Regions from separate parts of the Stenotrophomonas sp. YJH_SMC_122 genome, predicted to be linked through region 1. Evidence: predicted binding sites of a transcription regulator. Region 1 holds the regulator's gene; each other region holds the start of a gene.
What was found. Region 1 encodes FliA, which starts transcription of late flagellar genes. Its sites were predicted from a motif close to TAAAGTTTNNCNNNCNNNGGCCGATAA; they were not measured.
Positions count from the first base shown of each region.

Region 2: a site for FliA is predicted at 4,094-4,120, ahead of AC5P66_RS06800 (methyl-accepting chemotaxis protein). Genes of this name have one in related genera too.
Region 3: a site for FliA is predicted at 6,414-6,440, ahead of AC5P66_RS01660 (GGDEF domain-containing protein). Genes of this name have one in related genera too.

Region 1 is NZ_JCAFST010000020.1:25,029-34,731, forward strand. Features, by position in the region: gene flhB (flagellar biosynthesis protein FlhB) at 1-314, shown strand, start outside; gene flhA (flagellar biosynthesis protein FlhA) at 359-2,419, shown strand; gene flhF (flagellar biosynthesis GTPase FlhF) at 2,565-4,187, shown strand; gene AC5P66_RS19200 (MinD/ParA family ATP-binding protein) at 4,174-5,061, shown strand; gene AC5P66_RS19205 (RNA polymerase sigma factor FliA) at 5,058-5,801, shown strand; gene cheY (chemotaxis response regulator CheY) at 5,859-6,251, shown strand; gene AC5P66_RS19215 (protein phosphatase CheZ) at 6,251-6,856, shown strand; gene AC5P66_RS19220 (chemotaxis protein CheA) at 6,859-8,712, shown strand; gene AC5P66_RS19225 (flagellar motor protein) at 8,803-9,543, shown strand; gene motD (flagellar motor protein MotD) at 9,545-9,703, shown strand, end outside.
Region 2 is NZ_JCAFST010000003.1:320,473-330,175, reverse strand. Features, by position in the region: gene AC5P66_RS06820 (hypothetical protein) at 1-115, shown strand, start outside; gene AC5P66_RS06815 (alpha/beta fold hydrolase) at 124-864, opposite strand; gene AC5P66_RS06810 (hypothetical protein) at 1,005-1,544, shown strand; gene AC5P66_RS06805 (hypothetical protein) at 1,553-1,849, shown strand; gene AC5P66_RS06800 (methyl-accepting chemotaxis protein) at 1,938-4,064, opposite strand; gene AC5P66_RS06795 (L,D-transpeptidase family protein) at 4,297-5,259, shown strand; gene AC5P66_RS06790 (M23 family metallopeptidase) at 5,264-5,944, shown strand; gene AC5P66_RS06785 (hypothetical protein) at 5,907-6,182, opposite strand; gene AC5P66_RS06780 (adenylosuccinate synthase) at 6,402-7,694, opposite strand; gene AC5P66_RS06775 (DUF2065 domain-containing protein) at 8,016-8,201, opposite strand; gene hflC (protease modulator HflC) at 8,269-9,132, opposite strand; gene hflK (FtsH protease activity modulator HflK) at 9,129-9,703, opposite strand, start outside.
Region 3 is NZ_JCAFST010000001.1:343,485-353,187, forward strand. Features, by position in the region: gene AC5P66_RS01635 (sensor histidine kinase) at 1-1,110, opposite strand, end outside; gene AC5P66_RS01640 (response regulator) at 1,107-1,790, opposite strand; gene AC5P66_RS01645 (metallophosphoesterase) at 1,924-3,051, opposite strand; gene AC5P66_RS01650 (winged helix-turn-helix transcriptional regulator) at 3,125-3,574, opposite strand; gene AC5P66_RS01655 (MFS transporter) at 3,590-4,870, shown strand; gene AC5P66_RS01660 (GGDEF domain-containing protein) at 4,966-6,381, opposite strand; gene AC5P66_RS01665 (TonB-dependent siderophore receptor) at 6,667-8,916, shown strand; gene AC5P66_RS01670 (cation diffusion facilitator family transporter) at 9,057-9,703, shown strand, end outside.

The sequences.
Region 1 (9,703 bases):
ACTACGCGGTGGCCCTGAAGTACGAGGGCGGCGCCATGAACGCCCCTACCGTGGTCGCGCTGGGCGTGGACGAGACCGCCCTGCGCATCCGTGAAGTGGCCGACGGCAACAAGGTCGCGATCGTCTCCGCCCCGCCTTTGGCACGCGCCTTGTATCGGGAAGGCCAACTCGGAAAGGAAATCCCCGTGAGACTGTATTCGGCCGTCGCCCAGGTCCTGTCCTACGTCTACCAGTTGCGCGCCTGGCGCACTGGCCCGATGCCGGACGCCCCGCACATCCAGGTGGATGAATTCGGCAAGGGAGGCCGCCCGTGAGCGCCCAGCCCGCCACCGGCTTCAACACCCGCCGCGCCCTGGAAATGATCCGCCAGGGCCTTGGCGCGCCGCTGATCGTGCTGGCCCTGCTGGCCATGGTCGTGGTGCCGCTGGCCGCGCCGGTGCTCGATGCGCTGTTCACCTTCAACATCGCCATCTCGCTGATGGTGCTGCTGGCGGTGGTCTACGTGAAGCGCCCGCTGGACTTCACCATCTTCCCGATCGTGCTGCTGATCACCACCATGCTGCGGCTGGCGCTGAACGTGGCCTCCACCCGCGTGATCCTGCTGAACGGCCAGAACGGCCACGATGCCGCGGGCAAGGTCATCGCCGCCTTCGGTGAATTCGTGATCGGCGGCAACTACGCGGTCGGCATCGTGGTATTCGCGATCCTGACCATCATCAACTTCGTGGTGATCACCAAGGGCGCCGGCCGCGTCTCGGAAGTGACCGCGCGCTTCATCCTGGACGCGATGCCCGGCAAGCAGATGGCGATCGACGCCGACCTCAACGCCGGTTTGCTGACGCGCGAGGAAGCCAAGCTGCGCCGCGAGGAAGTGCGTGAGGAAGCCGACTTCTACGGTGCGATGGACGGCGCCAGCAAGTTCATCCGCGGCGATGCCATCGCCGGCATCCTGATCCTGTTCATCAACATGCTCGGCGGCCTGGCCGTGGGCGTGCTGCAGCATGGCATGCCGTTCGGCGACGCCGCCGCCACCTACACCCTGCTGTCGATCGGTGACGGCCTGGTGGCGCAGCTGCCGGCCCTGCTGGTCTCCAGCGCCGTGGCCATGCTGGTCACCCGCGCCTCGCGTTCGCAGGACATGGCCCAGGCCATGACCGGCCAGGTGTTCGGCCAGTACCGCGCGCTGGCGATCACCGCCGGCATCATCGGCGTGGTCGGCCTGGTGCCGGGCATGCCCAACGTCGCTTTCCTGACGCTGGCCGCGATCCTCGGCTTCATCGCCTGGAAGCTGTACCGCAAGGGTAAGGCGCCGGCTGCCGATGCGGCAGGCGGTGGCACCGATGCCGCCGCGCTCACTGCGCTCGGGCGCCCAGCCGCCGCAGCCCCCACTGCCGAGCTGAGCTGGGACGAACTGCGCCCGGTCGATCCGCTGGGCCTGGAGGTCGGCTATCGGCTGATTCCGCTGGTGGACAGCAACCAGGGCGGCGAACTGATGGCGCGCATCAAGGGCGTGCGCCGCAAGCTGACCCAGGATGTCGGCTTCCTGATTCCCTCGGTGCACATCCGCGACAACCTGGAACTGCCGGCCAACGGCTACCGCGTGCTGGTGCATGGCGTGCCGGTGGCCACCGCCGAAATCCATCCGGATCGCGAGCTGGCACTGGACCCGGGCAGCGCGCTGGGCACCCTAGAGGGCATCGCCGGCAAGGACCCCGCGTTCGGCCTGGATGCCACCTGGATCCAGCCGCACCAGCGCGCCCAGGCCGAAACGCTGGGCTACACGGTGGTCGACCCGGCCACCGTGGTCGCCACCCATCTGTCGCACCTGATCCGCGAACATGCTCCCGAGCTGCTCGGCCATGAGGAAGTGCAGCACCTGCTGGCCAACCTGGCCAAGAGCGCGCCCAAGCTCGTCGAAGATCTGACGCCGAAGGCGCTGCCGCTGTCGGCGGTGGTGCGCGTGCTGCAGAACCTGCTGGTCGAGCGCATTCCGATCCGCCAGCTGCGCAAGATCGCCGAGGCACTGGTCGAACATGCGCCCAGCAGCCAGGACCCGGCGGTGCTGACCGCCGCGGTGCGCACCGCGCTGGGCCGCTTCATCGTGCAGGAGATCGCCGGAATGTCGGCGGAGCTGCCGGTGTTCACCCTCAACCCGCAATTGGAACGTGTCTTGCAGGAGTCCACGCAGGGCAACGGCGCCGCGCTGGAACCCGGACTCGCTGAGCGACTGCACCAGAGCCTGGCCGAATGTGTCAGCAAGCAGGAAGCCCGCAACGAGCCCGCGGTCGTGCTGGTACCTGGCCCGGTGCGCGCCGCGCTGGCCCGCCTGGTCCGCCACAGCGTTCCGTCGCTGTCGGTCCTGGCCTACAGCGAGGTGCCGGAGGACAAGCGCCTGAAGCTGGTCGGAACGATCAGCTGACGCCGCCCGCCGATGCGCCAGAAAACAGACACCACTTTCGAACCAACGCAACAGACAGACACCAAGGGGAACCCGCACCGTGCAGACCACCGACCACCCGAGTTCCCCGACCGCCACCCCGCCGTCTTCGCCTCGTGACCACAGCATGAAAATCAAACGATTCGTCGCCGCCGACATGCGCTCGGCCATGAACCTGGTGCGCAAGGAGCATGGTCCTGACGCCGTGATCCTGTCCAACCGCCGGATCGAGGAAGGCATCGAGATCGTCGCCGCCGCCAACTACGACGAGAGCGCCGTGCAGCGCGCACTGGAAGCCTCGCGCCGTGACGTTGCACCGCCGCCGGCACCCAAGCCGCGCACCGCCGCCGACGCGGTGATCGCCGCCGTCACCCGCCGCCGCAGCAGCACCCCGGCACCGGAACCGGTTGCCGCCACCACCTCGGCGGTGGCCGCCCTCGCCCGTGCGGCAGTGGGCGCTACCGGCCGCACCCTGGACAGCGCCGACGAGATCGTGCCGACCCGCGGCAGCACCGGCTTCGCCGCCACGCTGGCACGCGCCGCCGTCAATGAACCGGCACTGCCGGACCCGATCTTCGCCCCGTTCGCCGAGGCCATCGTTGCACCGGCACCGGCCGTCGCCGCGCCGGCCAACCGCGCCCGTTTCCAGATCGATCCGCCGCACCAGGCACATCACGAAAGCGTGGCGCCGGCGGTGCAGCCGCCGCCGCTGCCGACCGCAGCCCTGTCCGAAACGCAGCCGGAGGTCGCCGCCAGCGAACCGGCGTTGACCGATGCCATTGCCGAATCCGCGCCGACGCCCATGCTCGCCCCAGCCCCGGTGCTGACCGTGGTCGCCCAGGACGACGCCGAGATCCGCCAGCTGCGCCAGGAAGTGGCCGGCATGCGCCAGGTCATCGAGCGCGAAATGAACCGCTTCACCGACGAGCGCCTGCGCGGCTGCCCGGTGCGCGCCACCGCGCTGGACCTGATGGACGAGTACGGATTCGATGCTGGCCTGGCCCGCGACGTCGCCATGCAGATTCCGCTGGAGACCGAGGCGCACCGAGGCCGCGGTCTGATGCTGGGGCTGATCTCGCGCAAGCTGCCGATCGCCCCGGTCGACCCGCTGGAGGAAGGCGGCGTGATCGCACTGGTGGGCCCGACCGGCGCCGGCAAGACGACCACCATCGCCAAGCTGGCCTCGCGGTTCGCCGAGAAGCACGCGCCGCGTGACGTCGCCCTGGTCACCACCGACACCACCCGCATCGGCGCCCGCGAGCAGCTGTATGGCTACGGCCGGCAGCTCGGCATCGCCGTGCACGAGGCCAACAGCGGCACCGACCTGGACCAGCTGCTGGAACGTCTGAAGGACTACAAGCTGGTGCTGATCGACACCGCCGGCCTGGGCCCGCGCGACCGCGCCCTGGCCGCCCAGCTGCAGTGGCTGCGCGCCGCGCGCCAGGTCCGCACCCTTCTGGTGCTGCCGGCCAACACCAGCTTCGGCGACATGGACGAGGTGGTCCGCCGCTTCGGTGCCGCCAACCTGCAGGGCCTGGTGCTGAGCAAGCTGGACGAAACCGGCCGCTTCGGCAACGCGCTGTCGGTGGCCGTCGACCACGCCCTGCCGATCACCTGGGTGACCGATGGCCAGGACGTTCCGGACGACCTGCACCGGGCCAGTGCGGCCAATCTCGTACTTCGCCTTGAAGATTTGCGCCGAGCGGCCGATATGCCCTGCAACCCGGAGTTGAACCATGCCGTCGCGTGAGTACGCCAAGCTGACCAAGACCTTCCCGCTGTCGGCCACCCGCAGCGAGCCGCTCGGCCCTGTGCGCACCATCGCCGTGACCGGCGGCAAGGGCGGCGTGGGCAAGACCAACGTGTCGGCCAACCTGGCCGTGGCGCTGGCCGGCATGGGCAAGCGCACGCTGCTGCTGGACGCCGACCTCGGCCTGGCCAACATCGACGTGATCCTGGGCTTGAACCCCACCTTCACGCTGGCCGACCTGGTTGCCGGCCGCTGCTCGCTGGACGACGTCATCGTCGAAGGCCCGAACGGCGTGCTGGTGGTCCCGGCCGCGTCCGGCCGCCGGCACATGGCCGAGCTGGCCCCGGCCGAGCACGTCGGCCTGGTCAACGTGTTCTCCGAGCTGGAACGCGAGCTGGACATCATGGTGGTGGACACCGCCGCGGGCATCACCGACGGCGTGCTGACCTTCTGCCAGGCCGCGCAGGACACCGTGGTGGTGGTCTGTGACGAGCCGGCGTCGATCACCGACGCCTACGCGCTGATCAAGGTGCTGTCGCGCGAACGGGGCGTGGACCGCATCCAGGTGGTGGCCAACATGGTGCGCGACCCCAACGAGGGCCGCGTGCTGTACGAGAAGCTGACCCGCGTCTGCGAGAAGTTCCTCGCCGATGTCTCGCTGAACTACCTGGGCTGCGTGCCGCAGGATGACTGGCTGCGCCTGTCGGTGCAGCGCCAGCAGCCGGTGGTAAAGGCCTACCCGTCCAGCCCGTCCGCACTGGCGATCACCGAGATCGCGCGCCGCACGGCCCGCTGGCAGGCGCCGACCGAACCACGTGGCGGCGTCGAGTTCTTCCTCGAACGCATCCTCAAGCAGCGCGGGGTGGCAGCATGAAAGGCGCGGCCCAATACAGGGAGGTCCAGCGCTCGGCGGCCAACGAGGTCATCGCCCAGCACTCGGACCTGGTGCGGCGCATCGCCCACCATCTGGCCGCGCGCCTGCCGGCCAGCGTCGAAGTCGACGACCTGATCCAGGCTGGCATGATGGGCCTGATCGAAGCGTCGCGCAGCTACGACGCCGACCAGGGCGCCTCGTTCGAGACCTACGCCTCGATCCGTATCCGTGGCTCGATGATCGACGAGATCCGCCGTGGCGACTGGGTGCCGCGCTCGGTGCACCGCCGCGCACGCGATGCTGCGGCCACCATCCGCCGCCTGGAACAGAGCAGCGGCCGCGCCGCCAGCGCCACCGAAGTGGCCGCCGCGATGGAGATGCCACTGCCCGAATACCTGCGCCTGATGGAAGACGCTGCGCGTGGCCAGGTGCTGAGCCTGGAGTCGCGCATCGAAGACCAGGGCGAGCTGGACACCGTCGCCCAGGGCGGCCCGACCCCGCAACAGGTGCTGGAGCGTGGCGAGTTCGGTCGCGAGCTGGGCAAGGCCATCGGCCACCTGCCCGAGCGCGAACAGCTGGTGCTCTCGCTCTATTACGAGCAGGAACTGAACCTGAAGGAGATCGGCGCGGTGCTCGGCGTGAGCGAGTCGCGGGTCTGCCAGATCCACGGCCAGGCCGTGCTGCGCCTGCGCGGCCGGCTGAAGGTATTCGAGGCCGTCGACGCCGGCCTCGAAGAATGAACATCCCCGAGGCAGCTGCCCCCGGCCGCCCGGAATGAACAACAAAGGAACTCTGCTTTGAACAAGAACATGCGCATCCTGATCGTCGACGACTTCTCGACCATGCGTCGCATCGTCAAGAACCTGCTGGGCGATCTGGGCTTCACCAACACCGCCGAAGCCGAGGACGGGCATGCCGCGCTGTCGCTGCTGCAGAGCCAGCCGTTCGATTTCGTGGTCACCGACTGGAACATGCCGGTAATGACCGGCATCGAACTGCTGAAGGCGATCCGTGCCGATGCCAAGCTGAAGACCTTGCCGGTGCTGATGGTCACCGCCGAAGCCAAGCGCGAACAGATCATCGAAGCCGCCCAGAACGGCGTGAACGGCTACATCATCAAGCCGTTCACCGCGCAGACGCTGGAAGAGAAGCTCGGCAAGATCTTCGAACGCCTGGCGGCCAGCGCCTGATGGATACCACGGTCGACAAGAACGCCCTCGCCCTGCGCCTGCAGGAAGCACTGGACGCACTGGAGTCCGGTGACGAAACCGCCTGGCGGCAACGCATCGACGGACTGGTCGCGCTGCGCACGCAGCCGATGATGAGCGGCCTCTCGCGGCTGGCCCGCGAGCTCGGGCAGGCCCTGGGTGAACTGCCGACCGTGCCCAGCGAGGCCGGCGAACTGGACGATGCCTGCGCACGCCTGGACCACGTGGTGGCGATGACCGAACAGGCGACGCACCGCACCCTGGACCTGGCCGAGGAATGCCGCAGCCTGACCGAACAGCTGCGCGCCGAAGGCCTGCAGCCGGGCCAGGATGCGCAGCTCGAGCGCATCCGCCACAACCTCACCGAGATCGCCCTGACCCAGAGCTACCAGGACCTGACCGGGCAGATCATCCGTCGCGTCGTCGGCATCGTCCGCCGCGTGCATGAGGGCTTCGGCGCGCTCGGCCTGCCGCCGGAACAGCATCGCACCGATCCGGATCTGGCCGGGCCGGCACTGAAGGGACTGGACCGCCACGCGGTCTCGCAGAACGACGCCGACGACCTGCTGTCGGACCTGGGGCTGTAAGCATGAGCGCGGTATCCGACGACATCACTGCCGATTTCATCATCGAGGCGCAGGAAATCCTGGATCGCCTGGGCGAACAGCTGGTGTCGCTGGAGCAGGCACCGCAGGACACCGAACAGCTCAACGCGGTGTTCCGGGGCTACCACACGCTCAAGGGCGGCGCCGGCTTCCTCGGCGTCACCGCCATGGTCGAGCTGTGCCACGCCGCCGAAGAAGCACTGGGCATCGCGCGCGCGGGCCAGGCCGTGCTGCAGGCCCATCACTTCGATGCCGCCCAGCAATCGCTGGACTACCTGCAATCGATGCTGGATGCAGTTTCCTCCGGCACCGAGCCGGGCTATGCGCCGCCGGACCTGATCGCCCAGTTCGACATGCACGGAGGCGCCGCCGCGCCGGCCGCCCCGGCCACGGTAGCGGCGGCCGGTAGCGGCGACCTGATCACCGACGACGAATTCGAGGCCCTGCTCGACCAGCTGCACGGGGGTAACGCGCCGACCGCGGTGGCGCCGGCAAAGAAGGCCGACGACGGGCTGATCAGCGAAGACGAATTCGAGGCCCTGCTCGACCAGCTGCACGGTGGCGCCGCACCCGGCGCCAGGCCCATCGCTGCGGTAGCGCCCGCACCGATCACGGCACCACGCCCACCGGCCGCGCCGACCGCACCGGCACCGGCGGCCAAGCCGGCCGCCAAGCCGTTGGCCGAAGCCGAACACACCGTGCGCGTGGACACCAAGCGCCTGGACGCGATCGTCAACCTGATCGGCGAACTGGTGCTGTCGCGCAACCGGCTCAAGACCCTGCGTGCCCGCCTGCGCGACGAGGAGCTGGACCGCGCCGTGTCCACCCTGGACATCGCCACCGCGCGCCTGCAGTCGGCGGTGATGCGCACCCGCATGCAGCCGGTGGGCAAGGTGTTCTCGCGCTTTCCCAAGGTCGCCAGAGACGTTGCCCGCTCGCTGAAGAAGGAAGTGGACCTGGAGCTGATCGGCGCCGAGACCGAGCTCGACCGCAACCTGGTCGAAGCGCTGGCCGACCCGCTGGTGCACCTGGTCCGCAACGCCATCGACCATGGCGTGGAAATGCCCGACCTGCGCGAAGCACAGGGCAAGCCGCGGATGGGCCACGTACGCCTGTCGGCACAGCAGGAAGGCGACTACGTCAGCATCGAAGTGCAGGACGATGGCGCCGGCATCGATCCGGAGAAGCTGCGCGCGAAGGCGCGTGAGAAGGGCCTGATCGATCCGGAAGCTGCCGCCCGCCTGAGCAGCGAGGAGTGCCTGCACCTGGTGTTCCTGCCCGGCTTCTCGACCAAGCAGCAGGTCACGGATATCTCCGGCCGGGGCGTTGGCATGGACGTGGTGCAGTCACGCATCCGCGAACTGAGTGGCCAGATCCAGATCCAGTCCGAGCTGGGCCGCGGCAGCCGCTTCCTGATCCGCGTGCCGCTGACCCTGGCGATCCTGCCGACCCTGCTGGTGCAGGCCGGCGAGGACGTCTATGCGCTGCCGCTGGCGCGCGTGATGGAAGTGCTGCACGCGCCGCGCACCTCGCTGGGCTGGTTCGATGGCCGCGCCGTGCTCGACCGTCGTTCGCACACGCTGCCGCTGGTCGATCTGCGCCAGTGGCTGGATGTGACGCCGGCGGCCTCGACCCTGCTGACGATCGTGGTGCTGCAGGCCGGTGAAGCACGCTTCGGCCTGGTCGTGGACCAGGTGCGCGGGCGCGAGGAAGTGGTCATCAAGCCGCTGCCGAAAGCCCTGCGCGGCCTGCGCGGTTACGCAGGTGCAACCCTGATCGGCGATGGTCGCATGGCGCTGATCCTGGATGTGGATGGCCTGCGTAGCCCGCACGACTGACCCGCTTGCTGAACCCGCAAAACCGTGAAGTCGCACCAGTAGCCCGTACCGGTGTCTCAAGTCCCATTCATACAAGCCGATACCGGATCCATGGATAGACTCAGCCTCATTGGTCTCTTTCTCGCCCTGGCCTCGCTGGTCGGCGGCAGCATCCTCAAGGGCGCCGGCCTGGCGTCCCTGTGGTCGCCTGCGGCGTTCGTAATCGTCATCGTCGGCACCGTTGCCGCGATCCTGCTGCACACCTCGCCGGCGGTGTTCAAGCATGCGTTCAAGATCGTGCGCTGGGTCGTGCGCCCCCCGCACAGCGACCGCCGCGAGCTGATCCAGCAGATCGTCGAGTGGAGCAACATCGCCCGCCGCCAGGGCCTGCTGGGCCTGGAATCGCAGGTGGAAGCGCAGCAGGACCCGTTCCTGCGCAAGGGCCTGCAGCTGCTGGTGGACGGCGTCGAGCCCGAATCGATGCGGCACATGCTGGAAATCGAACTGGGCAGCCAGGAACACCAGGACCAGGCTGGCGCCAAGGTGTTCGAGGCGATGGGCATCTATGCACCGACGCTCGGCATCATCGGTGCCGTGCTGGGCCTGATCGCGGTGATGAAGAACCTGGCCGACCCGAGCAAGCTCGGCCACGGCATCGCCGCCGCGTTCACCGCGACGATCTACGGCATCGCTTCGGCCAACCTGCTGTTCCTGCCGATCGCCGCCAAGCTCAAGAGTGTGATCTCGCACAACACGCGCGACCGCGAGATGGTCATCGAAGGCCTGATTTCGATCGCCCAGGGCGAGAACCCGCGCAACATCGAAACCAACCTCTCCGGCTTCCTGCACTGACATGGCCCGCCGCAAGCACCACGAAGAGCACGCCAACCACGAAGCATGGGCGATCCCCTATGCCGACCTGATGACGCTGCTGCTCGCCTTTTTCGTGGTCATGTATGCAATCTCCTCGGTGAACGAGGGCAAGTACCGGATCATGGCCGACGCGCTCACC
Region 2 (9,703 bases), on a different contig from region 1:
TACGGCCGCCTCGCGGAGCGCCGCCGCAAAGAAGGCGGCCAGAACGCGGGCCGCGAAGAAGACCGTGCGCAAGGCGGCGGCGAAGAAAGCTGCGCGTACGCGTGCGCGCGGCTGAAGCGTCGGTCAGGAGGGGAGCGTCCTCATCCATGCGGCAACTTCGGCTGCGGCTGCGTCAGCACGGGCCTGCAGCAGCAGATGGGGCCCTTCCAACGACACATGGCGGGCCTCGGGCAACAGGGCCTGCAGTTCGGCCACGCTGGGCGGCCACAGCAGGCGGTCGTGGCACGCGTGCAGGCACAGCGTTGGCACCTGGATTGCCGGCAGCAATGCACGCACGTCGACCCGCAGGGTCGCTGCGGCGCGTTGCCGCAACGTGCTCGTCGGAGCCCGGGCCAACGCATCGCGCAGCATCGACGTGTGCCCGCGGGTGCGCCACCGCCCCAGCAACAGGCGCGCCAGCAATGCCACGGGAGGCAGCGGCCATGCCGGCGACAGCAGGGCTGCGCTGGCTGCAGGCAGTGGCACCGGCCGACGCGCAAAGGTCGCGGCAAGCACCAGTCCGCGCAGCCCGGTGGGTTGGCGCGTGGCCAGTTCAACAGCCAACGGGCCCGAGAAAGACTCGGCGAGCAGGATGAAGGGACGGCTGGGCAGCTGCGGCCACAGCTGTTGGGCAAGCATGGCGTGATCCTGTGGTCCCTGCGCGGGCAGCGTGATCGCCTGCGTCGTCAGACCGTGGGCCTGGAGTGCCGACAGGAACGGGGGCGACAGCCTGCCGGAGCCATCCAGACCGGGCAGCATCAGCACGTGCTGCGGCGCGGCCGACGCAGGGAAACAGATCGGCGTTTCCTCGCTCCCGATTCCCATGCCACCTCCTTTGCTGGCAAGCATCACCCACATCGGCAGGCAACGGAACCTCTGCTCCGGCTGTCCTGCTGCTTTGCCGGCCAAGGTTGGGCAATACTACCCGCTCTGCCGCGGGACGCGGCTACCCGGGAGAGCCGTTGATGCGAGGGACCTGCGCGCTGGTCATGATGGCCCTGATGCTGCCACTGGACAGCTCCGCCAGCGATGGTTGGACAAACGGGGATGGCAAGGCGTTGGCGGAGACCGATGCCATGAAATCCAGCGACGGCTTCGCGGCATCGCTGCTGGTCACTTCCGATGCCGACTGGCGGGCCAAGTGGGCGACCCCGCCGGAGACCACTCCCCGCTTCAACGAGGCCGACGAAGTCCACCCGGGCGGCGAGTTGTTCCTGCTGACATTCCTCTCCAACCCGCAACTGGACGAGAACCGCGTACCCAAGGTGCACTGCGACCTGCGCATGCTGCGCCCGGACGGCAGTGCCAGTATCGACGAACGCGATGTTCCCTGTTTCACCGCCGCCCTGACCGGCCCGCCAAACCTGCTGTACATGACCAACGTGCACCTGAAGTTCGTCGCCGAGGCCGGTGATCCGAAAGGCACGTGGACTGCGCAGGTGGTGGTCCGGGATCTGCTGCGGAAGGTGAGCCTGCCGCTGCAGGCCCGCTTCGACGTCCGTTGAACCGGGGCATGCGGATGAAGATGCGGCGACTCCTGAGCTGGACCGGTCTTGCGCTTTGCGTGGTCTACCTGCTGTTGACTGCATGGCTGGTTCACGGCGCGCAGTCGGAAGCGGACCCGAAGGGCACCTATATCCTGATGGCGCTCCCCATCACCCTGCAGTCTGCCGCACTCGATGCCATCGGCGCAGGCGGCCTGCTGCATGGCAAACCCTGGTCGACCGCATATGCAGTGCTGGTTCCGCCAACACTGCTGTTGCTGTACGCAGCCGGCTGGCTGATCGAACGATCCGCGCAAAGGCGCTAGCCCGCGGCATCGATCCGGTGGGTGCATCGACGCCCTGCATGCGGGACATCGCAGGCAGGGCGCCATCCAGCATCCAGTTACAGGTCGCTTACGCCGCCCGCGCCGGCATGACCGGCATGCGCGGCCCCTGCTCCAGCTGGAACACCGCCACCGACGTGGTCAGCGCATGCGCCTGTTCTTCCAGCGCGCGGCTCGCCGCAGTGGCTTCTTCCACCAGGGCCGCGTTCTGCTGGGTCACCTGATCCATCTGCACCACCACTTGGTTGACCTGCTCGATGCCGGCGGCCTGCTCCTTGCTGGCCGCTGCGATGTCGCTCATCAGCTGGGTGGTACGCGAACTCGCCTGGGCCACGCGTGCGATCGCGGCTTCGGATTCAACAGTCACCGCCAGGCCACTCTTCACCTTGGCAGCAGCGTCTTCGATCAGTTCCTTGATCTCCTTGGCGGCGACACCGGCACGCTGCGCGAGCGTGCGCACTTCGCTGGCGACCACGGCGAAGCCACGACCCTGTTCGCCTGCACGCGCGGCTTCCACTGCAGCATTCAGCGCCAGGATGTTGGTCTGGAACGCGATGCCGTCGATCACCGTGGAGATTTCCGAGATGCGTGCCGAGGACTGATCGATCTCGCCCATCACCGAGGCCATCTGCGCCATCGCCTGCTCGGTCTCGCGTACGGCGGCACCGGCGGCATGCGCTTCGCTGTCAGCCTGACGCGCCAGTTCGGCGTTCTGGCGTACGGTGGAGGTCAGCTCCTCCATCGACGCGGCCGCTTCTTCCAGATTCGCGGCCTGCTGCTCGGTGCGGCGCGACAGATCATTGTTGCCGGCGGCCAGTTCCTGGGCCGCGTTGTTGATGCTGTCGGCAGCCACCTGGATGCCGCGGACAATGCCGGTCAGCTGCGCGGTGGTGGTGTTGGCATCGTCGCGCATGCGCGCAAACACGCCTTCGTACTCGCCATCCATGCGTGCGGTCAGGTCGCCATGCGAGATCGCGCGCAGCACGTCGGAAACATCGGCGATGCTGGCCTGCGAACTGGCCATCATGCCGTTGAGGTGCTCGACCATCGTCTTGAACTGGTACTGGAACGCAGCGGCATCGCCACGCATGCTGAAATCGCCGGCGCGTGCGGCGCGGGCCAGTTCATCGATCTGCGCGTTGATTGCCATCAGGCTCTGCTTCACCGCCGCCAGGGTGCGGGTCAGCGTGCCCTTCTCGCCCGGGTAGTCCGGCAGGTCGCGGCTGAGGTCACCCATGGCGTAGCGCTGCATCACCTCGGCCATCAGCAGTTCCACCTGCACGTGCGATTCGACCAGGCTGTTGGTGGCCTGCACCATGCGACCGAAATCACCGGGGAACGCGCTGGCGTCCATGCGATAGCGGATCGCACCGGCCTCGTGCTGCTCGGCCATCTGCAGCTGCGCGCCGATCGCCGCCTGCACACTCTGGCGGACACTGGCCATCGCCTCACCCAGCTGGGTCAGCTCGTCGCGGCCACCGAGGCGGAACTCCTGGTCCAGCTGTCCCTTGGACAGGCGCTCGGCCAGGTTCACCGCGCGCGCCAGCGGACCGGTCAGGCTGCGGCCGATCATCACCGAGGCACCGATGCCGACCAGCAGTGCAACGCCGCCCAGCACCAGCAGCTGCAGCAGGCTGCGCTCGCCCAGGCGGATGGCCTCGGCGGCAGCCTCACGGCTTTCCTTCTCCTCGAAGTCCACGCCATCGGACAGTGCCTTGTTCCAGCCGTTGGCCGCTTCCTGCACCGGGCCCAGGGTCAGCGCCACGGCACCCGGGTAGTCGCCCTGCTCCATCAGTTCGCTGGTCTGCTTGTTGAGCGGGCGCGCGATGGCACGCTTGGCCGCGATGGTTTCCGCGATGGCCTTGCCCTCCGCATCGCCTGGCAGTGCCTGGTAGGCGGTCCAGCTGGCCTCATAGCGCTTGACCAGATCGGCAATACGCGTCTCATCGCTGCCGCGGTCTTCGCCCTGGCGGATCAGCATCTCGCGCCGCACCACCATCATCTGGTTGTTGGCGTCGAGCATCTGCGACAACAGGCGCACCTTGGCCACGCTGACGTCGACCACCTGCTGCATCGCGCGCTTCTGCACGACACTGGCGGTGGCGCCGGTGGCCACCACGGCGGCAACCAGCAGCAGCAACAGGCCAAAGCCCAGCCCAAGACGCCAGGCAACCCTGACGTTCCTCAAGTAGTTCATGGGGGTATCCAAAACGGGGGGATGTGGCCTTATCGGCGGCACGCCAGGCAATCTTGATCGCCACCGGCCGATGCCGTGGGGCACCATTCACCTTGGCGAGCCCCCGGCCGACGGCACCCGCGCCTGGACGGTGGCGCAACGCCTTGACTGCTCATGCCGGCGTCAGATCGCTTTCACGGCGGCTCGGCGCGGGCTGCAGGCAAGGTAGTGGCGTTATCTGCTGGAGTTCCCAATGCCCTTGCCCGTGTACCGATCCGCCCTGCTCGCTCTCTCGCTGCTGGCATCGCCGGCGTTCGCGCAGGCGCCGCCCCCTGGACTGCCCGCCCCCATTGCCGAGAAGGCCGGGCCGGACACCGCAGCACGCTCCGCCCTGCACGCCCAGGTGCTGCTGGATCGAGCAAATTTCTCGCCCGGACAGATCGACGGCGAAGTGGGCAGCAACCAGCGGCGCGCGGTGTCGGGTTTCCAAGCGGCGCACGGCCTGACCGTCACCGGTGAACTGGACGACGCGACCTGGAAGGCCCTGCAGGCTGATACGGTCCCCCCTCTGGCCAGCTACACGCTGACTGCCGAGGATGTTGCCGGTCCGTTCCAGGCGGTGCCGAAGGGCCCCGCCGCACAGGCCAAACTGAAATCGCTGGGCTTCAACAACGTCGAAGAGTCGCTGGGCGAACGCTTCCACACATCCCCTGAGCTGTTGAAGCTGCTCAATCCGGGCGTGGATCTGAGCAAGGCCGGCAACCGCATCCAGGTGCCCAACATCGCACCATCGGCGCTACCGAAGGCAGCCAAGGTGGTCGTCGACAAATCCGATTCCACCCTGCAACTGCTGGATGCCCAGGGCAAGGTGACCGCGCAGGTGCCTGTCTCATCCGGCAGCCAGCATGATCCACTGCCGATCGGCGAATGGAAGATCCTGGGCGTTTACCGCGACCCGTCGTTCCACTACAACCCCAAGCTGTTCTGGGATGCGCGCAAGGGCGAAAAGAAGGCGACGCTGCCGCCGGGCCCGAACAATCCGGTCGGCCGGGTCTGGATCGACCTGTCCAAGCCACACTACGGCCTGCATGGCACGCCCGAGCCCGGGCATGTCGGCAAGACCGAGTCACATGGCTGCGTACGCATGACCAACTGGGATGCACTGCGCGTGGCTGATGCGGTGGATGAGTCGGTGCCCGTGGTGATGCAGGAGTGAGCCGATGCGTCTTTCGCAGCTGATCGTGCTGGGTGTTCTGCTGGGACTGGGGGCCGGCTGGTGGCTGCACCGCGATGCAGGCGAGCCGGTAGCCGCCTCGCTGCCGGAAGCGCCATCGACGGTGGCCGCCGCGCCGGTGACGGAACCGGTAGCGCCGGGCGCAACAGCCCCACCCGCTTCCAACGCGCCGCCGGCCGCGCAGGCTCCGGATGCACCGCCCGGGTTACTGCTGCCGGTGCAGGGCATCCTGCCCTCGCAGCTGCGCGATACCTTCACCGATGCACGCAGCGAGGGCCGCGTACACGATGCCATCGACATCATGGCCGATGCCGGTACGCCGGTGCTGGCGGCGGCCGATGGCACGGTGGAGAAACTGTTCGACAGTGAGCGCGGCGGGCTGACGATCTACCAGTTCGAGCCCAGCGGGCGCTGGTGCTACTACTACGCGCACCTGCAACGCTACGCCGATGGCCTGGCCGAGAAGCAGGTGATCAGGCGCGGGGATGTGATCGGCTACGTCGGCAGCACCGGCAATGCCAGCGCCGAGGCCCCACACCTGCACTTCGAGGTGCATGTGCTGGGGCCGGAAAAGCAGTGGTGGAAGGGACAGTCGATCAATCCCTATCCGCTGCTGAAGTCGGCGGCACCTATGCCCGGCGCTGCCAGCGCCGCAACGCCAAAGTAATGACAGCCAACGCAGCCCCTGGAATTAGCAGGAACAGGGCCGCCATCTTCCAGAAGAAGAACGGCCACAGCCAGAGGTAATCCAGGTCGGTCAGCTTCAGCAGATCCAGCGGTGGCTGCAGCTCGATGTCTGCCGGATGCCCCGCCAGCGCCGGGCCCACCTTCAGCACGGTTACCCGCAACCATGAGCGGCCGCGTGGCAATGCGTCGCTGCGGCCATAGCCGAAGCAGGACGCCATTCTGCGTCCGCGAGGCAGGGCCAGCACAAGTACCAGGCAGGCGATGCACCACAGGCTCCACGACATACACAGGGTGACCCGCATTACCGTCTCGCCTTTCACGCTGACATCCTGGTCATCGCGTCGCTTCCCCGCTGGCCCTGCCCACACGGCAACGAAAAAGCCCCGCTTTCGCGGGGCCCTTCCTGTCACCTACGCCGGGCAGCGCCCGGCGCTACCTCAGGCAAACGGATCCTGCAGCACCATGGTGTGGTCGCGGTCCGGGCCGGTGGAGACGATGCTGATCGGGCAGCCGGCCAGCTCTTCCAGCGAACGCAGGTAGGCGCGTGCGGCCGGCGGCAGGTCGTCCCACTGGGTGATGCCGTGGGTGTTCTCGCTCCAGCCCGGGAACTCCAGGTATACCGGGGTGCACTCTTCCCAGCCCTGCGCATCCAGCGGCGCATACTCGGTGCGCTTGCCGTTGTATTCGTAGGCGATGCAGACCTTCAGCTTTTCCATGCCATCGAGCACGTCCAGCTTGGTGATGCACAGGCCGCTGATGCCGTTGATGGCCACGGCGCGCTTCAGCGCGACGATGTCCATCCAGCCGCAACGACGCGGACGGCCGGTCGATGCGCCGTATTCGGCGCCGCGGTCACGGATGCCCTGGCCGACTTCGTCGTCCAGTTCGGTCGGGAACGGGCCGCCGCCGACGCGGGTGGCGTAGGCCTTGGCGATGCCCAGCACGTAGTCGATCGAATCGGCGCCGACGCCGGAACCGGCCAGCGCACCACCGACGGTGGTGTTGGAGCTGGTGACATACGGGTAGGTACCATGGTCGATGTCCAGCAACGCACCCTGCGCGCCTTCAAACAGCACGCGCTTACCCTGCTTGCGCAGGTCGTGCAGGATGCCGGCCACGTCGGACTTCATCGGCTGCACGTATTCGCCGAACGCCAGCGCTTCGTCGAAGGTCTTCTGGAAGTCGACCGCATCGGTGTTCAGATACTTGGTCAGTACGAAGTTGTGGTAATCCAGCGCGGTGCGCAGCAGTTCTTCCAGCTGTTTCGGGTAATGCAGGTCGGCGATGCGGATGCCGCGACGCGCCACCTTGTCTTCGTAGGCCGGGCCGATGCCACGACCGGTGGTGCCGATCGCCTTGCCACCGGCAGCGCGCTCGCGCGCCTGGTCCAGGGCGATGTGGTACGGCATGATCAGCGGCGCGGCCGGGGAGATCTTCAGGCGCGAACGCACTTCCACGCCGGAGGCTTCCAGCTCGGCGATTTCCTTCTGCAGCGCGGCCGGCGAGATCACCACGCCGTTGCCGATCAGGCACAGCGCGTCGTCACGCAGGATGCCCGACGGGATCAGGTGCAGGACGGTCTTCTTGCCGTTGATGACCAGGGTGTGGCCGGCGTTGTGGCCGCCCTGGAAGCGCACGACAGCGCCGATTTCCTCAGTGAGCAGATCGACGATCTTGCCCTTGCCTTCATCGCCCCACTGGGCACCCAACACTACGACAGACTGACCCATGACGGGCTCCTCGATTTGTTGCGGCCATCGGGGCCGCGGACGGGTAAACCGTGGCGGGGCTGGCCAGCACCTGGAGGGCGGCTCCAAACGGGGAGCGGCCGGCGATGGAAGGCCCAGACACGGAAAAAGCCGAACGGGGAGGCCCGTCCGGCTTTTGTGCATTATCCGGGTTTCCGGGGTCCGGTGCCACCTTTTCGACCGGCGGCTTCACCGGCCGGTCAGCCGCCTCGCCCGGTGGTGCCGGCCGGTCAGGCCCCGCCCGGTAGTGCCGGCCGCTGGCCGGCAATCCCAGGATGCCGGCCAGCGGCCGGCACTACCCTGCTAGTGGCGGGCCCACCACAGCAGGCTCAGGCCGGCCAGCAGCACCAGCCCGCCGAAGCTGCGCAGGACCGGGCTGGGCAGGTCCAGCAGGCGCTCGGCCATGCGCTTCCAGGCGAACGGCGCCACGAACAGGAACAGGCCTTCCAGCACCGCGACCAGGCAGACGGCGGCGAACAGATCTCTCATGGGGGACTCCGGAAAAAGCACGGGGCCCGGCGTCTGGCCGGGCCCCGTGGGGTAGTGCCCTGCGACCTCAGCGGTCGTTCTTCAGGTACTGCAGGAACGGGTCGTTCTTGTCGAGCACGATCACGCCATTGCCGTCGGTCATGGAGCCACGGTAGGCCTCCAGGCTGCGGTAGAAGGCGTAGAACGACGGATCAGCCGAGCCGGCCTTGCCGTAGATGCGGGCCGCCTCGGCATCGCCTTCACCGCGCAGGCGCTGTGCATCACGCTCGGCCTCGGCGATCAGCACGGTGCTGTCGCGGTCGGCCTGGGCACGGATGGTCAGCGACTGCTCCTCGCCCTCTGCACGCAGCTTGGCCGCTTCCTGCTTGCGCTGGGCGCGCATGCGCTCGTACACATCGTTGATCACCTGGCTGTCGGTCGGCAGGTCCACCTGCTTGATGCGCAGGTCGATCATCTGCATGCCGAGGCCGGCCACCGCCTCGTTGATCCCCTTCAGCTGCTCGGCGATCAGCTCGCTGCGGTCGCCGGACACCAGCTGCTGCAGGGTGCGCGAGTTGATCTGGTTGCGCAGCGAGTCGGTGATGATCGGCGCCAGGCGGGCGTTGGCCACACGCGGGTCGCCGCCGGTGGCACGGAAGTAGTCACCTACGTTGGAGATGTAGCCGATGGCGAAGAAGTCGACGCTGACGTCCTTCTGCTCGGCGGTGAAGTAGCGCGCAGGCGCGGTGTCGAGCACCTGGAAGCGGCGGTCGAAGACCTTCACCGTTTCCACCACCGGCACCTTGAAGTGCAGGCCCGGCTTGATGTCCGAACGCACCACCTTGCCCAGATTCAGCACCATGGCGGTCTGGTCCTCACGGACCACGTACACCGAGCCGAGCAGGCCCAGCACCACCGCCACGATCACGGCGATCCAGATAGGACTCTTCATCGGCTGCCCTCCTCACGGCCGCTCGGTCGCCCGGTCGGGCGGCCCACCGGCCGGCCCGGATCACGGGAAGCTTCCACCGCTGCACCCGGCAGCGATGGCATCACCACGTCCGGGTTGGCCACTGCGGCCGGGGCCGAGGTGGTGGGACGGGTATCGCCGGTCATCGGCACGTAGATCAGCTGGCGGCCATCGCCGCCGATCACCTTGCGGTTCTCGCTCAGCACCTGCTGCACGGTTTCCAGCCACAGGCGCTTGCGGGTCACTTCCGGGGCGTCCTTGTACTGGGCCTGCAACAGGCTGAAGCGCTGCGCGTCACCCTCGGCCTTGGACACCGCGGCCTGCTTGTAGCCTTCGGCGGTGGTACGGGCGCGCGAGGCCTGGCCTCGGGCTTCCGGCACGACCTTGGCAGCGTAGGCCTGGGCTTCGTTGATCAGGCGCTCCTTGACCTGCTGGGCACCGTTGACCTCGTCGAAGGCCGGCTTCACTTCTTCCGGCGGACGGGCGTCCTGCAGGGTCAGGCCGGTCACGGTCAGGCCGGTCTTGAACGCCTTCAGCAGCGCCTGCAGGCGCT
Region 3 (9,703 bases), on a different contig from region 1:
ATCGCGGCCGGCATAGCGCAGCGCATTGTCGATCAGGTTGTCCAGTGCTTCCTGCAGCTGGGCACCGTTGCCGAGCACGCGCAGCGGCTGGGGGCTGCCGCAGTAACCCAGATCGATGCCATCGCGGATCGCTTCAGGTACGCGTGTACCGACCCACTGCGGCACCCGTTCGCACAGGTCCAGTGCCTCCACCGTCTCCGGCACGGTCTGGGCCCGGCTCAGCGCCAGCAGCTGGGTGCTGACCCGCGCGGTGCGCTGGTTGAGCCGGCGGATGTGCTGCAGTGCCTCGCGCACCGTGTCCGGGTCGCCATGCGCCAGTGCCTGGTCCACGTGCAGGGCCATGCCGGCCAACGGCGAACGCAGCTGGTGCGCGGCGTCGGCGATGAAACGGTTCTGCAGGGTGATCATTTCCGCCTGGCGCGCGAACAGATCGTCGATGGTGCTGATCAGCGGCTGGATCTCTTCGGGCACGTCGGCATCGGAGATCGGTGCCAGTTCGCCGCGGCGCTGCGCCAGGCGGGTCCTCAGCGGGGTCAGGATGCGCAGGCCATGGGTCACCCCGAACCAGACCAACGCGGCGGTGCCCAGCGCCAGCATGGTCATCAGCGGGATGATGATCATCAGGATCTCGCGCGCGCGCTGGCGTCGTTCGGCCATGCTTTCGGCCACCGTCACCGCCAGCTGGTCCTGCGGATCGTTCATCGCACGCGTGCAGACGGTGGCCATGCGCACCGGCTGGCCGTTGAGAATGCCATCGTACAGGGTGGGGTCCACGCCGGTGCATTCCTGCGAAGGCGCGTAGGCACTGAAATCCGCATTGCCGCTGAGTGTCCCCTGGCGGCTGCTGTCCACGTTGAAATAGCGATGGCCGTCGGGCTCGTACTCGATCAGGAAGCGCGCCTGCGGAGACAGGTCGCTGGTCACCGGCATGGTGCTCAGCATCTGTGCGAACGAGTGCGTGTCGTCGATCAGGTTGCGGTCGTGGATGCGGTTGGAATAGTCCAGCGCAACGTAATAGGCCAGGATCGTATTGAAGGTGAGCAGGCCAAGCATCGGCAACGCCAGGAAGGCGAGCAGGCGCCGTCGCAGGCTGGGGGGGCCGCTGATCACGGGGCGCTGTCGTCCTGTGCGTCTTCCAGCATGTAGCCCAGCCCACGCACGGTGCGGATGCCCATGCCGCCCGGCTGCAGCTTGCGGCGCAGGCGGTGCAGGGCGATGTCCAGGCCGTTGTCGGTCAGGTCCTGGCCCCAGTCGCACAGCGCTTCCACCAGCTGCGCGCGTGACACGATGCGCTCTGCACGCACCGCCAGCGCCGACAGCAGCCCGAACTCGCGTGCGGTCAGTTCAAGTGATTGGTCGTCGATCCATACGCGGTGCCCGGCCAGGTCCAGGCGCAAGCGGCCGATGCGCAGGTCCGGATTGCCATTGCTGGTGACCCGCCGCAGCTGTGCACGCACGCGGGCTTCGAATTCGTCCAGTGCGAACGGCTTGACCAGGTAGTCGTCGGCACCGAGGTCGAGCACGCGCACCCGCTCGGCCAGGCCGTCACGCGCGGTCACCACCAGCACCGCCAGGCCATCGCCGCGCTGGCGCAGTCGTTGCAGCACGTCGCGGCCATCCAGTTGCGGCAGCCCCAGGTCCAGCACCAGCAGTGCGTACTGTGTCGAGCCCAGTGCTGCATCGGCGTGCGCACCGTTGTCGACGTGGTCGACCACGTGCCCCTGCCGGCGCAGCGAGGCGCACAGGCCCGAGGCGATGTCCGGGTCGTCTTCAGCAATCAGAACGCGCATGCGCGGGGGCTCCTGTAACGGTCAGGCCCACCGGCTGGGCGGGGTGGGCCTCTCGGCTGCCGAAGGGTAGCCGCAAACCGGGTGAAGGTGGAGCGCGCCGGCACCTCCCGGCGCCGTCACGCTGTCCCTCCATTCAGTCCTGCAGCCCCGGCTCACCCAGCGCCAGCGGCACCCGGGAGCCATCCAGCAGGCCACGGCTGAGCTTGCCATCCTCGATGAACAGCAGTTCGCCGTTCTCGCCGTTCTTGATGCTGCTGTCGATGGCGATCACGCGGTCGCCGTGGAAGCTGCTGACGTGTGGCATCGAGGTATGGCCGACCACGATACGCTTGAGCTGCAGGCGGTCGAGCACGGCCTGCACACCCGCGGTGTCGAGGCGGCCATCGAAATAGCCGCGGTACCAGATCGGGCTGGTCTTGCCGTCATACAGCGGTGCGGTGGCCGGGTCGGCCTTCACTTCGGCCTTGGGCAGGCCCAGAGAGGCCTGATAGGCCGCATTGGTGCGTGCCGGGTCCAGCGCCAGCTGCACCGCCTCGGGCGAGATGCCGCCGTGCAGGAACAGGGTATCGCCGATCTTCAGCAGCACCGGGCGGGTGCGCAGCCACTGCCCGATCACCGAGTCGGCGCCATACAGCTGCGGGTAGCTGCGGCCCAGCAGCTGGGCGCTGCGCAGGTACTTGGGGTTGACGTAGCGCAGGTCGTCGTACAGCACCATGGTTTCGTGGTTGCCGAGCACGAAGTGCACGGCGCCACCGGCGGCGGCCGCCTGCTGCTGCAGGCCGTAGAGCAGCCAGAACGCCTCGGTCACCTGCGGGCCGCGGTCGAACACGTCGCCGGCGATGACCAGCGTGTCCTTGCCCAGCGCCCAGCGATCCTCCGCGTCGATCACGTGGTGGGCACGCAGCAGGCGCACCAGCAACCCGTACTGGCCGTGGATGTCGGACAGCGCGACGATGCGGGGTGTGGCCGGCAGCACCGAGACCGAGGCTGCATTCGGCGCAGCCACATGCACGGTGTGTTCGTAGCCGCAGCGCGGTGCGATATCGGTCCCTGTTGCCCCGGCGGCAAGCGTGCGCGATTCGACCTTGTCGGCGCAGATCCATCGGGCCTGCAGCTGGTCGCCCTGGCGGAACACATAGGGGCCATCGGCCTGCACGTGGTCGGCGGGCGCGGCAGCCTCGCGGGCCTGCGTGGTTCCGGCGCTGCAGGCCAGCAACGGCAGCAGCAGGGCGGTCATCAGGGAAGGGCGATAGCGCGACATCGTCGGTGTCCGGCGGCGGAAACATCCGATGCTAACCGGCGCGCCCGGGGCGCGGTGTGCGCGAATGGGCGGGTCAGGCGCTGTGCCCGTCGTCCCTGAGCTTGCGCACACGGGTGGCGGCGGCCTGCAGCGGCCGACCGTCGCGCCCGCGCGGCTGCATGTACGGCAGCGGTCGCCGCGTGCTGGATTCGATCAGCTGCGAATGAGCTTCGCCTGCACCGAAGCGATGGCGTTCACCCCATTGGCGCAGCGCGACCAGCACCGGGAACAGCGCCTGTCCCGCGGCGGTGAGCACGTATTCCTGATAGGCCGAGCCGTCTGAGGCCGGTTGCAGTTGCAGGACGCCGGCCTCGACCAGCCTGCGCAGGCGATCGCTGAGGATGTTGCGGGCGGCGCCAAGGCTGCGCTGGAAGTCGCCGAAGCGGCTGACGCCGTCGAAGGCATCGCGGATCACCAGCAGTGCCCAGCGATCACCGAGCAGGTCGGCGCTGCGGGCTACAGGACAGGGACTGTCGGCGTGCATGCTGGCTATCTCCTAATGCGGTTGCAGTTTAAAACCAATGACGATAGCCTGCATCAAGTTTCAAATTGCAACTACATAATGGGTGCCACATCGCTTCCCCGCCCGCTGCTGGTCCTGCTTGCGGTTGCCGCCGGCGCCAGCGTCGCCAACGTCTACTACGCGCAGCCGCTGCTGGATCAGCTTGCACGCGCCTTTGCGCTGGACCGGGCCATGGCCGGCGCGGTGCTGGCTGCCACCCAGGCCGGCAGCGTGCTTGCATTGCTCGGGTTGCTGCCGCTGGCCGATCGCGGTGACCGGCGGCGCCTGCTGCGGCTGCAGTTGGCGGCACTGGTGGCGGCCCTGCTGTGGCTGGCAGCGGCACGCACGGCCGGTTGGCTGTTGTCTGGCATGCTGCTGGCCGGGCTGTTGGGCACCGCGCTGACCCAGGGCTTGATCGCCTATACGGCAGCGATGGCTCCGGCCGCGCAGCGCGGGCGCGTGGTGGGGGTGGTGCAGGGTGGGGTGTTCATCGGGCTGCTGCTCGCGCGCGTGCTGTCCGGCACGGTGGCGGCCATTGCCGGCTGGCAAGCGGTCTATCTGCTGTCGGCAGCGCTGATGGCGGTCCTGGCCGTACTGCTGTGGCGGCGCCTGCCCGCAGTGCCGGCGCCATCGGTTCCTCCACGCTGGCGCGAGTTGCTGGGCTCGATGCTGGGCATGCTGCGCCGGGATCGAACGCTGCGCGAGCGCGGTCCGCTGGCGTTGCTGCTGTTTGCCGGACTCAACGTGTTCTGGGCGGCGGCCCCCTTGCCGCTGTCGGCGCCACCGCTGCAGTGGTCCACTGCGGCCATCGGTGCGCTCGGCCTGGCCGGGGTGGCAGGTGCATTGATGGCGTCGCGGGTCGGGCACTGGATGGACCGCGGTCTTGCCGATCGGGTCAGTCTTGGCGCGCTGCTGCTGATGCTGGTCGCGTGGTGGCCGCTGCTGGGCCTGCCGCAGTCGCTGTCGTTGCTGCTGCTGGGCGTGATCGTGCTCGACCTCGGTGGGCAGGCACTGCACGTATCGAACCAGGCGCTGCTGCTGCGTGCGCAGGAAGGGCAGCATGGGCGCCTGGTGGCGTTGTACATGCTGTTCTATGCAGTTGGCAGTGGGGCGGGTGCGGCAGCGGGGCCCTGGGTGCAGGCCCGGCATGGCTGGCCCGCTGTGTGCCTGCTGGGGGCGGGCATCGCGTTGCTGGCGCTGCTGTGGTGGGCAGCATGGCGGGTGGTGGTGTTCAACGCCTCGGCTGGGCCGCGAACCGGTAGAGTCGACTGTCGGTAGAGTCGACTGTCAGTCGACTGCTCTTCGCCCCGCGTGCGAAAAATCCCGCGCTGCGCGCGATAGTCGACCAGCGGTCGACTCTACCTGTCCTGTCGTCATCGCTGCAGTGCACGCCGTCCCGGGGCTTCCTGCAGGTCCGCGCTGGCCACTACCACGCGGTTGCGGCCGCTGCGCTTGGCCTCGTACATCGCCGCGTCGGCACGTGCCATCAACCGTTCGTAGTCCGGGTGGCCATCATGGCCGGCCACGCCGATGCTGGCAGTCAGTTCCAGCACCTGGCCATTGGCCAGCACAACCGGCGACTGCGCGATCTGCCGGCGCAGGCTCTCGGCAATCACCGAGGCCTGTGACTCGCTGGCGGCAACCAGCACCACCACGAACTCCTCGCCGCCGTAGCGGAACAGGTAGTCGCTGCCGCGGGTCAGCTGGCCGAGCAGGCCGGCGACGTGCTGCAACGCGCGGTCGCCGGCGTCGTGGCCGTGACCATCGTTGATCGCCTTGAAGTGATCCAGGTCGAGCAGCAGCAGCGAGAACGGCGTGCGGTTGCGCGTGGCCAGCTCGATCTCCCTGCGCAGCACGGTAGGCAGGAAGCGGCGGTTGAGCAGGTTGGTCAGGGCATCGCTGCCGGCATCCAGTTCGCCGATGCGCTCGAACAGCAGCGTCATCAGGGTACGGATGGCGGCCAGGTCCTCGCGGATGGCCGGCAGCACCGCCAGTCGCTGCGCCGGGGTGTCGGTGGCGGCCTGTTGCAGTCGATCATCGATACGCGCCATCAACTGCCCGACCTGCTGGGTCTCGCTGCTCTCGCCGAAGCTGGGGATGCCCTTGTGGGTGAACCACAGGCCGAACTCGGAACTGGCCAGGCTGGCACTGTCGCTGCCCTGCACGTGGCCGGCCAGTGCGTACAGCAGCGCGTTTTCCCAGTCCAGCAGCAGGGCGCGCTGGCGCTCGCGTTCAGTACCGACATTCTGCACCAGCGAGAACAACCGGTAGGCAGCATCGGCACGGGTGGAGCGCTCGCGTGCATGGGTGTAGGCCAGGGTCATGCCTTCCATGGCGATGTCCATGATCGCGCTGAGGCAATCGATGGCGGCGAACGCGGTGGCGCTGTCGGGCGCGTCGTCGCGCAGGCGAACGAACAGCTCGTGCTTGAGTACGCGCGCGCCGCGGGTGACCAGGTCGACCGGAATGCCGACCCGGGCGTGCACATCGCCGATCACCCGTTGCGAGGCGACGGTGGCGGCAATGCCGTCGGCATCGGTGGTCAGCAACTGCACCAGCCAGCGCTGCATGGCCGGTTGCAGGCGTTGCTTGACCTGGTCGTGGGACAGGAAGCGGCGTGCACGCCCGTCCTGCAACAGCACTTCGTAGAAGCGACGGGCCAGCGCCGGCGGGGCATCGGTTACGGCGGCGTGCAGCAGCGCGGTGGCGGCAGGGCCGGCCTGTTGCAGGCAGTGCTGCCAGGCCTCGGCCAGCGGCTGGCTGGCATCGTCCAGTTGGGGTGGTTCCACGTCGATCTCTGACTGCGTACGGCAAACCACGGGTATCGGCCGCGGTGGCGTGCGGTTGATGGTGGGTAAGCCGGCCAGTTTAAGCGCGATGCAGGGTCGTTCGGCACGCAGGGCACATCACGCCTGCGGTAGCAATGAGCGAACGCATTTGAGAATCACTCGCATTGGTGGGAGAATGCGCGCACGGATCGGGCCGCAGGCGACTGCAGCGACGCTCCGCCTCCCCTCGTCGTTGCCTCAAGCCCTTTGCCAGAGGCCCCGTTGCCCTGCCAGAAGGTCCAGATCATGTCTCCTGCCGTTGTCCTCTCGCCGCGCCCGCTGGCGCTCGCCGTTGCCGCCCTGCTGGCCGGCAGTGCCATGGCCGCCCATGCGGAAACAGACGCTACCGATATCGATACCGTGCATGTCACCGCTTCGCAGATTGCCCGCCAGGCATTGGGTACCTCGACCATCACCGCCGAGGACATCGCCAGGCGCCCACCGGCCAACGACATCGCCGAACTGCTGCGGACCATGCCGGGCGTCAACCTCACCGGCAACAGCGCCTCGGGCCAGTACGGCAACAACCGCCAGATCGACCTGCGTGGCATGGGCCCGGAAAACACCCTGATCCTGGTCGATGGCAAGCGCATCGGTGCGCGCGATGCCGTGCGCATGGGCCGCAGCGGTGAGCGCAATACCCGCGGTGATACCAACTGGGTGCCGGCGGAAATGATCGAGCGCATCGAAGTGCTGCGCGGCCCTGCGGCGGCACGCTATGGCTCCGGTGCTTCCGGCGGCGTGGTCAACATCATCACCAAGCGCCCGACCGGCGACCTGACCGGAGCGGTCGACCTGTATGGCCTGGTGCCCGAGCACAGCGCCGAAGGCGGCAGCGAGCGCGTCGGCCTGCAGCTGAGCGGGCCGATGACCGATACCCTGTCGTTCCGCCTGTACGGCAACCTCAACAGGACCGACGCCGACTCACTGGACCTCAACCGCCAGTACGCCACCAACCCGAACGCGGTGCCGCCGGCTGGTCGCGAGGGTGTCAAGAACCGCGACGTCAACGCGTTGCTGCGCTGGGACATCACCGCCGACCAGGTGGTGGAGTTCGAAGCCGGCACCAGCCGCCAGGGCAACATCTACGCCGGTGACCGCGCGGTCAGCACTACCGGTACCTCGACCGGCGTTGACCTGGCGGCGCTGGCCGAAGGCGAAGCGGAAACCAACCGGATGTACCGCAACACCGGCGCGATCACCCATCGCGGCCGCTGGGGCGACGTGACCTCGCGGGTGACCGCCGCGGTGGAAGCGGTCAACAACTCGCGCATCAATGAAGGCCTGGCCGGTGGCCCGGAAGGCAGCTTCAACGGCACCGACTGGTCGACCTCGCGGCTGCGCAACTACCAGCTGGATGGCGAAGTGAGCTTCCCGACCACGCTGGGCGGCGCCGAGAACATCTGGACGCTGGGCTTTGAATACCTGGACAGCCGCCTGACCGACCCGTACTCGATGAGCCAGTCCAGCAGCAGCGGCGGTGGCATCCCGGGGCTGTCGGCCGATCGTGCGCGCGGCAAGGCCGATGCGCAGACCACGGCGGTGTTCGTGGAGGACAACATCTACCTGGGCGAGCGCTGGATCGTCACCCCGGGCCTGCGCTTCGACCACCACAGCCAGTTCGGCAACAACACCAGCCCCAGCCTCAACGCGCAGTTCCGCATCAGCAGCGACTGGGTGGTGAAGGGCGGCATTGCCCGCGCGTTCAAGGCGCCAAACCTGTACCAGTCCAATCCGGACTATCTGTACTACACCCGTGGCAACGGCTGCCCGAATGCACTGCCGAGCCTGGGTGCCGGTTGCTACATGCGCGGCAACGCGGACCTGAAGGCGGAAACCAGCCTGAACAAGGAACTGGGCATCGAGTGGGCACCGCAGAGCGGCTGGCAGGCGTCGTTGACCTACTTCCACAACGATTACAAGGACAAGATCCAGGCCGGCTACACCCAGATCGGGCTGACCGCCGACACCAAGGGCCGCATCTTCCGCTGGGAGAACGCGCCGAAGGCGATCGTGCAGGGGCTGGAAGGCAACCTGGTGATCCCGCTGGTGGGCGAGCAGGGCAACCGCCTGAAGTGGAGCAACAACTTCACCTACATGGTGGAAAACGAGAACAAGACCACGCACCAGCCGCTGTCGGTGATTCCGAAGTACACGATCAACACCATGCTGGACTGGCAGGCCACCGACAGGCTGTCCGTGTTGCTGACCGGCACCTTCTACGGCAAGCAGGAACCGGCCACGACCAACATCAACAACGACCCGCGCTGCACCGGCAGCTGCGATGCATCGATCGCGCTGCAGGATCGTGGCGCGTACAACATCTGGGGCGTGAGCGCGCGCTACAAGGTGACCGAGACGGTCAGCTTCGGCTTCGGCGTGAACAACCTGGCCGACAAGCGCCTGTTCCGCGAGGCCAACAGCAGTGATGCCGGGGCGGCGACCTACAACGAGCCGGGCCGCGCGTACTGGGCCAGCCTGCGCTTCGGCTTCTGACCGCAGGCGGTCGTCGGTCTGCGGCCCTCGCCGGGCCATGCCCGGCGAGGGCTCGTGTGGCCTGCAATGTTATAAACAGCGTAATAGTCTCCCCCGCCGGCACCGCGTAGCCTGCACCGCATCGCAAAGGAGCTGTTGCCATGGGCCACGACCACGATCACCTGCCGTCCCAGATCCGCCACGAGAAGCCCTTGTGGTGGGCACTCGGCCTGACCACCACCTTCCTCGTCGTCGAAGTGGTGGGCGCGTTCTGGACCAACAGCCTGGCGCTGCTGTCCGACGCCGCACACATGGCCACCGATGCGCTGGCGCTGATGATCGCGCTGGTCGCGGTACGGTTGAGCCGGCGCCCGCCGGATGCGCGCCGCACCTACGGCTATGCACGGCTGGAAGCGTTGGGCGCGATGATCAACGGTGCCATGCTGTTCGTGGTCGCCGCCTACATCCTGTGGGAGGCGGTCGGCCGTTTCCGCCAGCCGCAGGAGATCGCCTCCTCCGGCATGCTGGTGATCGCGGCTGCGGGCCTGGTCATCAACCTGATCTCGATGCGCCTGCTGCAGGCGGGCAGTGGCGAGAGCCTCAACGTGAAGGGCGCCTACCTGGAAGTATGGGCCGACATGCTCGGCTCGGTGGCAGTGATTGCGGGCGCATTGTTGATCAAGTGGACCGGATGGAAACCGATCGACCCGATCCTGGCCGTGCTGATCGGCCTGTGGGTGCTGCCGCGTACCTACGTGCTGATGCGTGAGGCGATCAACGTGCTGCTGGAAGGCGTGCCCAAGGGCAT